Regions from separate parts of the Kineococcus sp. NBC_00420 genome, predicted to be linked through region 1. Evidence: riboswitches for the same ligand, from Rfam matches in the RefSeq annotation. Region 1 holds a riboswitch; each other region holds the start of a gene.
The links. A riboswitch is a leader RNA that binds a small molecule or an ion and turns the genes downstream of it on or off. The one in region 1 is predicted to bind S-adenosylmethionine.

Region 1 (3,262 bases):
GACCGGGTTCGTCGGTGATGCGGACGCTCACGAGCCGGCCGGGGTGGTGGGTGCGCAGCCGGGCCAGGGTCTCGGCCGGGGGCCGGTCGTGGGTGGCGCTGCGCACGAAGCGCTGGGCCGCGGCGGTCTGCGGGTTCGAGAACACGTCGTAGACCTCGCCGACCTCGACGATCCGCCCCTCTTCCATGACCGCGACGCGGTCGGCGATCTGGCGCACGGCGTCCATCTCGTGGGTGATGACGATGATCGTCACCCCGAGTTCGGTGTTCACCCGCCGCAGCAGCGACAGGACCTCGGTCGTGGTCTCGGGATCCAGCGCGCTGGTGGCCTCGTCGGCCAGCAGCAGCGGGGGGTTCGTGGCCAGCGCGCGGGCGATGCCGACGCGTTGCTTCTGCCCACCCGAGAGTTGTTCAGGGTAGGCGTGCGCCCGGTCGAGGAGACCGACGAAGTCCAGGAGTTCCGCGGTGCGGGCGTCGCGCTGCTTCGCGGGGACCTTCGCGACCCGCAGCGGGTAGGCGACGTTCCCGGCGACCGTCCGCGAGCGGAACAGGTTGAACTGCTGGAAGATCATCCCGATCTTCGACCGGGCCGTGCGCAGCTCGCCCTCCGACAGCTTCGTCAGGTCCTGCCCCCCGACCCTGACGCTGCCGGAGGTCGGCAGCTCGAGGGCGTTGACGAGGCGGACGAGCGTGGACTTGCCGGCGCCGGAGTAGCCGATGACGGCGAGGACCTCTCCCTCCTCGACGTCGAGGGAGACGTCGTCGACCGCCGCGACGGACTGGCCGTCGCGGCGGTCGAAGCGCTTGGAGACGTTCTCCAGCGTGACGAGGGCGCTCACTTGCCCTTCGCGGCCTTCGCGTCGGCCTCGACGGTGGCGAGGTCGGCCTGCAGGTCCGCGGCGCTGCGGTCGGAGACGACCGCGTTCGGGTAGTCCTTGGAGAACACCGTCTGCACGGCCGGGTCCTGGAAGAGGGCCGCCAGCTTCAGGTAGGTCTCGTTGTCCTTGTCCTTGGCCCGCGCGGCGAAGATGTTGACGTAGGGCGCGGCCGAGGGGTCGGACGGGTCGTCCTTGGCGATGACGTCGGTCTCCGGCAGCTTGGCGCTGGTCGCGTAGTTCACGTTGACGATCGCGGCGGCGACGGAACCGCTCTGCAGCGCGTTCGCGGTCTGCGAGGCGTCGATGGCGGTCACGTCGACCTTCTTGGTCTCGATGTCCTCGATCGAGGAGAAGGCGTTGCCCCCGTCCTTGAGGGTCAGCAGACCCGCCGATTGCAGCACCAGCAGGCCGCGTGCCTGGTTGATGTCGTCGTTCGGGATGGCGACCTTCGCGCCCTCGGGGAGCTCGGACGGGCTCTTCGCCGTGGTCGAGTACAGCGGCAGCGGGTAGATGGCGGTGCCACCGATGGGCTGGATGTCGTCGTCGGCGGTGACGTCGTAGTTCGCCAGGTACTGGATGTGCTGGAACTGGTTCAGGTCGATCTCGCCCTGCGACAGCGCCGGGTTCGGCAGGCTGTAGTCGGAGAAGTTGACCAGGTCGACGGTCACGTTCAGCTTCGACTTCGCCAGGTCCACGTACGTCGTCCAGTAGTCCAGCGACTTGTCGGCCACGCCGATCTTCACGGTCTGGGCCGGGGCGGAACCGGCGGCGGTGGTCGTCGCGGTGTCGTCCTTGCGGGTCCCGAGGACGACGGCGACGATCACCACGACCACGACGACGACGGCCGCGACGATCCCGATGAGGAGGCCGCGGCGCTTCGGCTTGTCGGGCAGGGCGGGGGCGGGGCTGGACACGGTGGCACTCCGGTGGTCGAACGGCGGGCGCGCGGCTCGCAGCACGCCGTGATCGACGGCGTCCGTTGTTCCGCGCTTGCCGGACGGGGTCGTCCGGCCTGGTCTTCACCTGGGGCACCCCGCCGCGGGGGAGGGTTGCCGGACAGCGAGCCAGGGCTTGTCGCTGTCACTCATGACCGTGGGGGAACCGTAGGTTCCCGTCGTCGAACCCGTCAAATCGCCCCCGCGCCGGTGTTCAGCCGACCGTAGGACTGCCCGCGTCTCAGCGCAGGCGTTCGGTCACGCCGCCCCGCCGTCACCGGGTCGGGTCAGGACGTGGGGGAGGACGACGGCCTGCGCGGCGACGGTGCGCCCGTCCGTCGTCGTCACCGACGGGCTGCCGTACAGGACGTAGCCCTCGGCCAGGGCCGCCGTGACCTTCTCGCAGAAGGAACGGTCGTCGGGGCCGGTCAGCAGCCGGTACGTCAGCTTCTCGTCGCTCACGCGTCCAGACCGTTCGCGCCCAGAGCGTCGCGGGCGTCCTGCAGGCTCAGCAGGCCCAGGGCGGCGTCCGCCAGCGCGTCGCCGAGCTTCTTGTGGTTGGCCCGGGCCCAACGCTTCCCGTCGTAGTCGGTGGCCGTGCGGCGCAGTGCCTCGAGGCTCGCGCGCAGGTCGCGGTCGAGGCGTTCGCGCAGTTCCCCGTCCGTGGGCGCCTCGGGGCGCAGCGCCTCGCCGTCGCCGTTGCGCAGCTGCAGGAGCGCCTCGTGGTCCAGGCCCTCCTCCCGGGCCCAGAACCGCACCGGCCGTTCGACCAGGTGGTTCCACACCGGGGCCTGCGCGGACCGGAAGAGGACCTGGACGGGGCTCTTCCCCAGTCCGGACGCGTTGAGCCAGAACTCACCGGCCTGCGGTCGGCTGAAGAGCGCGCACTCGTCCTCGGGGAGGTCGACGACGACGGCGACCCGGACGAACGTCGGGTCCTCGCTGTCCTGCTGCGGGCCGAGCAGGGCGCCGAAGACCCACGCCTCCTCGGCGCGGAAGAGGTTCAGCTCGGTGGGCAACGAGTTCGCGTGCTCGCACCCCTGGGCGACGTCGGCGAGCTTGCTGACGGCAGTGGTCCACTTCACGGCAGCATCTTCGCGGGTGTTGCGGGGCCGGCCCCACGGGGGCCTAAGCTCGCCCGGTGGATTCGACCGAACTGAGGGCCCTGCAGAAGCCGTTGAAGGACGCCTACCGCGAGGACCCGGCCCAGGCGCTGGTCCCCGCGAAGGCCGTGGCGGTGCTGGACGGGCAGTCCATCGGCGTGTCGGTCGACGGGTTCGCGGGCACCACCCGCGCCGGGCTGCACCCCGCCGCCGGGGGCGACGGGACCGAGGCGTGCTCCGCCGACATGCTCTGCGAGGCCGTCGCGGCCTGCGCCGGCGTGACCCTGCGCAGCGTGGCCACCGCCATGGGCGTGGAGCTGCGCAACGCGTCGGTGACCGCCGAGGCG
Region 2 (3,262 bases), 2.9 Mb from region 1:
CTGCGGACGGAACGCCTGGCCAGCAGCGAAGGCGCCAGCGGCGTCGTCAACGAACTGCTCGTGCAGATGCAGTCCTTCGACGAACCCACCACGTCCGAGCGGCTGCAGGGCTGGTTCGTCGACACCGCCAACCGGTTCCTGCCCCAGCACCGCTGGCTGCAGCGGCCGAAGAGCGAACCCGTCGAGATCCTGCTCATCGCCGCGACCAACCGCGCCGACTCCCTCGACCCGGCCCTGCTGCGTCCCGGCCGTTTCGACCGTCGGCTCAGCTTCGGCCTGCCGGACAAGGTCGGCCGCCGGGAGCTCGTCGACCACTTCCTGTCCCGCAAGGCCCACGAGGCCCCGCTCGACGAGGACGAACGTCGTGACGCGCTCGCCGGGATCACCAACGGGTACTCGCCGGTGATGATCGAGAGCCTGCTCGACGAGGCCCTCGTCAACGCCGTCCGTCGCGGTGCCGACGGGATGAACTGGAGCGACGTCGAGCAGGCCCGCCTGGTGACCGAGGTCGGCCTCGGCCAGCCCGTCGGCTACACCGACCACGAGGCGCGGCTCATCGCGACCCACGAAGCCGGACACGCCACGATCGCCTGGCTCGTCGCCCCGCAGCGCCGCCTCGAGGTCCTCACGATCATCAAGCGCGCCAACGCGTTGGGGCTGCTCGCCCACGGTGACGCCGAGGACGTCTACACCCGTTCCCGCAGCGAACTCGCCGGGCTGATCAAGATCGCGTTCGGCGGTCAGGTCGCCGAGGAGTTCTTCTTCGGCGACGTCTCGACCGGCCCGGCCGGCGACCTGCAGTCCGCGACGCAGGTCGCGGCGCAGATGGTCGGTTCGGCGGGAATGGCCGGGACCCTGGTCTCGTTCGCCGCCGTCCAGCAGGGCGCGTTCGCCGACGGGAACCTCGTCTCCCGCGTCCTCGGCGACTCCGAGGGGCGGCGACTGGTGGAGAACCTGCTGACCGAGCAGAAGGAGTTCGTCCGCGAACTCATGGACCGCAACCGCCACCTGGTGGCGGCGCTGCGCGACGCGCTGCTGGAACGGCACGAACTCATCGGTCACGAGATCACCGACGTGCTCGAGGCGGCGCAGGCCGCCCACGAGGCGCAGTCCGCACCGCCGCGGGTCATCGACCTGCGCGACACCACCTCCGGCGTCGTCCGGGGGATCTAGGACCCGTCGGGGTCGTCGCCTCAGGAGGGGAGCGACGACCGCGACGCAGGAACTCGCGCACCGTGGGAGGCCGGGGGGCCTCCGGGGGCGGTGGCGCGGGAACACAGGAACGGGAACGGTTGCTCCGGGGGGCTGGAGCAGGCGTTCCCGTTCTGCTGTCCGCCGCGGCCCGATCGGCCACCCGCGGAGCGGGCTGGACCCTCCCTCCCCACCTGTGGTTCCCTGGTCCCAGGTCATGAGCGCCAGCGACAAGCCCCGGCTCGCTGGCCGGCAACCCTCCTCGTCGTGGGGTGCCCCGGGTGACGACCTGACCTGGTGCTCCGGCACGGGTAAGGACGCTGTCCCTCCCGTTCCGGACGCCGACGCGTCCACGATCGAGGAGAGCTCCGTGAGCACCACCCTGGAACCCACTGTCGAACCCGATGTGCGGGAACGTTTCTCGCCGCTGCTGCAACGGATCGCGGCCGGCACCGTGACGCGCGAGCAGGACCACGAACTGCCACGGGACCAGGTCCGGGAACTCCTCGACGCCGGGTTCGGCCGGTTGCGCATCCCCGTCGAGGAGGGTGGTGGCGGTCTCGACCTCGTCGAGTTCACCGACCTGCTGGTCGACCTCGCGGCCGCCGACTCGAACCTGCCGCAGATCTTCCGCGGCCACATCGCCTGGGTGGAGCAGGTCCTGAGCCTGCCGGTGGGGGAGTACCGCTCGCGCTGGATCGCGCGGCTGGTCGCGGGGGAGATGGTCGGGAACTCCTGGAGCGAGGTCGGTGACGGGGTCACCGGCGAGCAGCAGACGATCGTCACCACCCGGGACGGGCGCACCGCGATCTCGGGCCGGAAGTACTACACGACCGGCACGATCTACGCCGACTGGACCGACGCGACCGCCCGCCGGCGGCTGCCGGACGGGACCCACGAGGTCGTGACCGCGCTGGTCCCCGTCCGGGGCCGGGGGGTTCGCGTCTCCGACGACTGGGACGGTTTCGGGCAGCAGCTCACCGGGACCGGGACCCTCGAGCTCGACGACGTCGAGATCGCCGCCGACGACGTCTCCCCGTTCACCACCCGGTTCCGCTACCAGACCGCGCTGTACCAACTCGTCCTGCTGGCCGTGCACGCCGGGATCGCCGCGGCGGTCGAACGCGACACCGGGCACGAGGTCCGCACCCGGACCCGCAGCTACACCCACGGGTTGGCCCCTCTCGTCAGGAACGACGCCCAGGTGCTGTCGGTGGTGGGTGAGATCTCCTCGATCGCGTTCACCGCCCGCTCGGTGACCCGCGCTGCGGCGCAGGCGGTCCAGTCCGCCGCCGACACGGCACACCTGCCGGGGACGGCGGCGGACCGGGCGGCGAACGTCGAGGCCGAGATCCGGACCGCCCAGGCCCAGGTCGTGCTCTCGGAGTCCGTCCCGCGCGCCGCGACGCTGCTCTTCAACACCCTCGGCGCGTCGGGCACCTCGCGGGCCCGCGACCTCGACCGGCACTGGCGCAACGCCCGCACGGTCGCCTCGCACAACCCGGTGATCTACAAGCAGCGGATCGTCGGCGACTGGTCGGTCAACGGCACCGAACCGCCGTTCGTGTGGGACGTCGGCACCCACGCCTCGGTGGATCCCGCGGCCGGGCGCTAGGTCACACGAGTCCGCGCTCGACCATGCTCCGACCCGCCGCCTCGACGGCCTCGGAGGCGGGTCGGGGTGCCCACCCGAGCACTCGGCGGGCCTTCTCGTTCGAGGTCCGCTTCGCGTAGCCGAGGTCGGGCACCATGGCCCGCAACGCCGGGTCGGCGTCGGCGCCGGCCCGGACGACATCGTTCGGCAGGACCTGGGTGGGGACCCGGTCGGCGTCCGCCCCGAGGGCCGAGCGCAGGATCGCGGCGATCTCCGGGAACTCCAGGGTCGGGCCGTCGGAGAGCAGGAACCGCTGTCCGGCGGCCTCCGCGCTGCCGACGGCGAGGACGTGCGCGGCGGCGACGTCGCGCACGTCGACGATCGGGAAGAACAGGTGCGGCAGCGCCGGCACCGCGCCCGTCAGCAGACGCTGCACGATCTGGTTCGCGCCGGAGACGTCCTGCCCCATGACCGGTC
Region 3 (3,262 bases), 250 kb from region 1:
CAGCAGCAGGACCGAGAGGACGTTGGGGGCGACGACCGGCCAGACCACCGAGGTGAACGTGCGGAACGCACCGGCGCCGTCGAGGGAGGCCGCCTCGCGGAGTTCCTCGGGGACCCCCAGCAGGGCCGCGAAGACCAGCAGGGTCACCAGGGGCGTCCACTGCCAGACGTGCATGACGATCAACGCGGCGAAGGCTCCCACGCTGTCGCCCAACGGGTTCGCGCCGGGGAAGCCGATCGCCGAGAACAACCCGCCGAACGCGCCCCCGACCGGGGCGAGCATGAGCTTCCAGGCCACCCCGACCATGACGGGCGGCGTGACCAGGGGCAGCAGGAGGATCGTTCCCACCGCGCCGAACCGGGTCCCCCGCGCGTGCAGCAACAGGGCGAGGGCGATGCCGAGTCCCGTCGCGACCAGGGCGGCCACGACGGCGAAGACCACGGAACGGACCAGCGAACCCGCGAAGGCCAGCGACTCCCAGGCGTCGACGAAGTTGTCGACCCCCGTGAAGTGCTGGAGGGGTTTGCCCAGCGACGACTTCGTGAAGGCCAGGGCCACGACGAACACCGTCGGGTAGACCAGCATGAGCGCCAGCCCCGCGAGGCTGGGCGCGGCCAGCCACGTCGAGACGTGCCCCGGCCGGTGGCGGCCGGGGACCGCGCGCCGGGCCGCAGGATCGCGGCGACCCCGCCGCGGCCCGGGCACGGTGCGCTGCCCGTCCAGGAGCTGGCTCATCCGAGTTCCTTCTCCCAGCTCTCAGCGGCCTTGTCGAGCGCGGCCTGCGGTTCCGTGGACCCCTGGATGGCGAGCGCCAGCTGGTCGACGAGGTCCTGCAGCGCCTTCGGCGCACCGGCCCGGCTCGGCCAGGCCAGCGGGTCACCGTCGAGACCCTCGCGGATGACGTCGGTCGCGATGCCCGCGGCCGTGGCGTAGTCGGTGGAGTCCAGGACGGTCTTGCGCGCCGGGTCGATCCCAGAACCCGCGGTGGAGGCGAGCAGCAGGTTGTTCTCCTGGTTCGTCGCCCACTTCACGAAGGCGGCGGACTTGTCGATCTGCTGGGAGGCGCTCGAGACGCCCAGGCCGAACCCGGCGTCCAGCGCGGTGCGCGCGGTCGTGTTCTTCCCGCCCACGGGGAGCGTGACCACGCCCCACTTGTCGACGATCTTCGAGCCGGCCGGGTCCTGCGCCTTCAGCCCGAGGTCGGTCCAGGTGTCGAGCATCGCGCCCTGACCGGAGAGGAAGGCGGAGTTGGCCTGGTCGAAGCCGGTCTGCAGCGGTGTCGGCAGGGCCGCGGGGGAGACGTCGATGAGGTGCTGCAGCGCGGCCAGCCCCTCCGCCCCGTGGAACGCGGCCTTGCCGTCGGAGCCGACGAGCGTGCCGCCGTAGCCGGCGAGGCGGTTGATGAAGGAGCAGCCCAGGATCATCGGGACCTGCTGACCCTCGACGATCGCGCCGTAGACGCTGCCGCCGGAGTCCTGGGTGATCTTCGCGGCGACCGCGTCGTAGTCGTCCCAGGTGTTGGGCGGTTCGACGCCGTACTTCTCGAAGACCTCGGTGTTGTAGTAGAGGACGTGGGTGTCGCCGTCGAAGGGCAGGCCGTAGCGCTTGCCGTCGATCAGGGTGTACGGGTCGTAGATCGAGGGCAGGAAGTCGTCGGTCGCGATGTCGGTGTTCGCGCCGATCCAGTCCGTGAGGTCGACCAGGGCGCCGGCGTCGACGAGCTGGCCGAGGCCGAAGTAGAAGTAGTCGAAGACGTCGAACTCCCCGTCGCCGCCCTGCACGTCCAGGATCTGCTTGCTCGTGAGCTGGTCGTAGGGGATCGCCGTGACCTCGAGCTTCCCGCCGAACTCCGCCGCGAACTTCTTGCCGAGCAGGTCCGTGAAGGCCAGCACGTGCGGCTGGTTCACCATCAGCTTGATCGTCGCCCCCTTGAGGTCGACGGCCTTCCCGGCGCTCAGGCCCGAGGAGGTGCTCTCGTCACCGCAGGCGGCCAGCGTGCCGGTGCCGGCGAGCGCGCCGAGGCCGAGAGCCCCGGAGAGGACCCGCCGACGGGACGCGAGGAGTCGGGAGGTGCTGGCGGGCAGGAGGGTGCGACGGGGCGCGGACATGGGTGTGCTCCGGGGGGTAGGCGGACGGTGACCGTCCGTCGGGGTGCGCGAGGGCGCGGGGGAGGAGGTCGAGCGAGGTGCTGCGGGGATGCGGCGGCGGTGCTCAGACCGCGCGCGGCGTCCCCCGGCGCATCGGAGCGCCCTGGCGACACGCCGTGGAGGCGGCGCGCGAGAAGTCGACGTGGAAGCGCCGGGTCAGGGTCGAGCGGGTACGGCTGATCACGCTGTTTCCTCCATCGCCCTGGCGGGAGCACCTGCCGCTGCGCGGTGGTTGCTGTGGCGTCGTCGAGCCAGGTCTCTCGGCCACTCTGGATGGTGTTGATCGGAGAGTAGCGGACCGCCGGCCCCCTTGGCGACGGTTGCCGCGGACGGCCCGGACCCGTCCTGGCGAGCTGTGCGACACTGACAGTGGTCGAGCGTTCCCTACACCGGGCGCCCGGCCCGCTGTCGAGACCGTCGCCCTGCGCGCGGGCTCCGGGGAGCGCCGCGGTCCAGTGGAAGGACCTCGCAGGCGCCCCGGGCCACACGCCGGACGTCGACCGCCGGCGGCACGGACGGAGCACGCGAAGAGCGCGAACCCGTCGGTGCACACAGAGGACTTCCGTCGGGTGCGGGACGACCCACCCGGCGATTCCGACCAGGACGCTCGCGCGGCCGTGGGTTCACCGGTGGAGCGGGCGCCGCGGGCGAGCGGAGCACCCGTGAGCACCACACCCGAAGAGAACGACGCAGCAGCAGCCGAGGGCGCGGCGACGACGCGGCCCCGCCGGCGCCGTGCGGCGAGTCGACCCGCCGGTCCGCCGGCCCACGTCGACGTGTCAGGCGAGACCAGCGCCGCGGCCGAGCCCGCCACCCCCGCCACCCCCGCTGTGGCGGAACCGACGCCCGATCCCGTCGTGGCGGCGGAGCCGGAGCCCGTCGTGGCCCCGGCACCCGAGCCTGTCGTGGAGACCGAGGCGCCGCCGCGTCGTCGTGCGCGTCGGGCGACCCGCAAGGTCGCGACCCCGGCCGAGGTGGCCGCCGAACCCGTTGTCGCCGAACCCGTCGTGGAACCCGTGGCGGAGGTGACCCCCCAGGTCGAGGTCACCCCGGAACCCACCCCCGAGCCCGCCGTCGAACCGGCCGCCGTGGAGACCACTGCGGAGGCCCCCGCC

Region 2: linked by a shared signal. The riboswitch ahead of OG218_RS06615 (acyl-CoA dehydrogenase family protein) and the one ahead of OG218_RS21105 (MetQ/NlpA family ABC transporter substrate-binding protein) in region 1 are both predicted to bind S-adenosylmethionine.
Region 3: linked by a shared signal. The riboswitch ahead of OG218_RS22235 (ABC transporter substrate-binding protein) and the one ahead of OG218_RS21105 (MetQ/NlpA family ABC transporter substrate-binding protein) in region 1 are both predicted to bind S-adenosylmethionine.

Annotation. Positions count from the first base shown of each region.
Region 1 is NZ_CP107930.1:4,276,499-4,279,760, forward strand. It holds gene OG218_RS21100 (methionine ABC transporter ATP-binding protein) at 1-838, opposite strand, end outside; gene OG218_RS21105 (MetQ/NlpA family ABC transporter substrate-binding protein) at 835-1,791, opposite strand; SAM riboswitch class IV at 1,859-1,969, opposite strand; gene OG218_RS21110 (DUF1737 domain-containing protein) at 2,071-2,274, opposite strand; gene OG218_RS21115 (DUF7711 family protein) at 2,271-2,897, opposite strand; gene OG218_RS21120 (OsmC family protein) at 2,954-3,262, shown strand, end outside.
Region 2 is NZ_CP107930.1:1,358,939-1,362,200, reverse strand. It holds gene OG218_RS06620 (AAA family ATPase) at 1-1,173, shown strand, start outside; SAM riboswitch class IV at 1,405-1,515, shown strand; gene OG218_RS06615 (acyl-CoA dehydrogenase family protein) at 1,562-2,806, shown strand; gene OG218_RS06610 (NAD-dependent epimerase/dehydratase family protein) at 2,808-3,262, opposite strand, start outside.
Region 3 is NZ_CP107930.1:4,530,788-4,534,049, forward strand. It holds gene OG218_RS22230 (carbohydrate ABC transporter permease) at 1-735, opposite strand, end outside; gene OG218_RS22235 (ABC transporter substrate-binding protein) at 732-2,108, opposite strand; SAM riboswitch class I at 2,339-2,427, opposite strand; partial or broken gene OG218_RS22240 (Rne/Rng family ribonuclease) at 2,765-3,262, shown strand, end outside.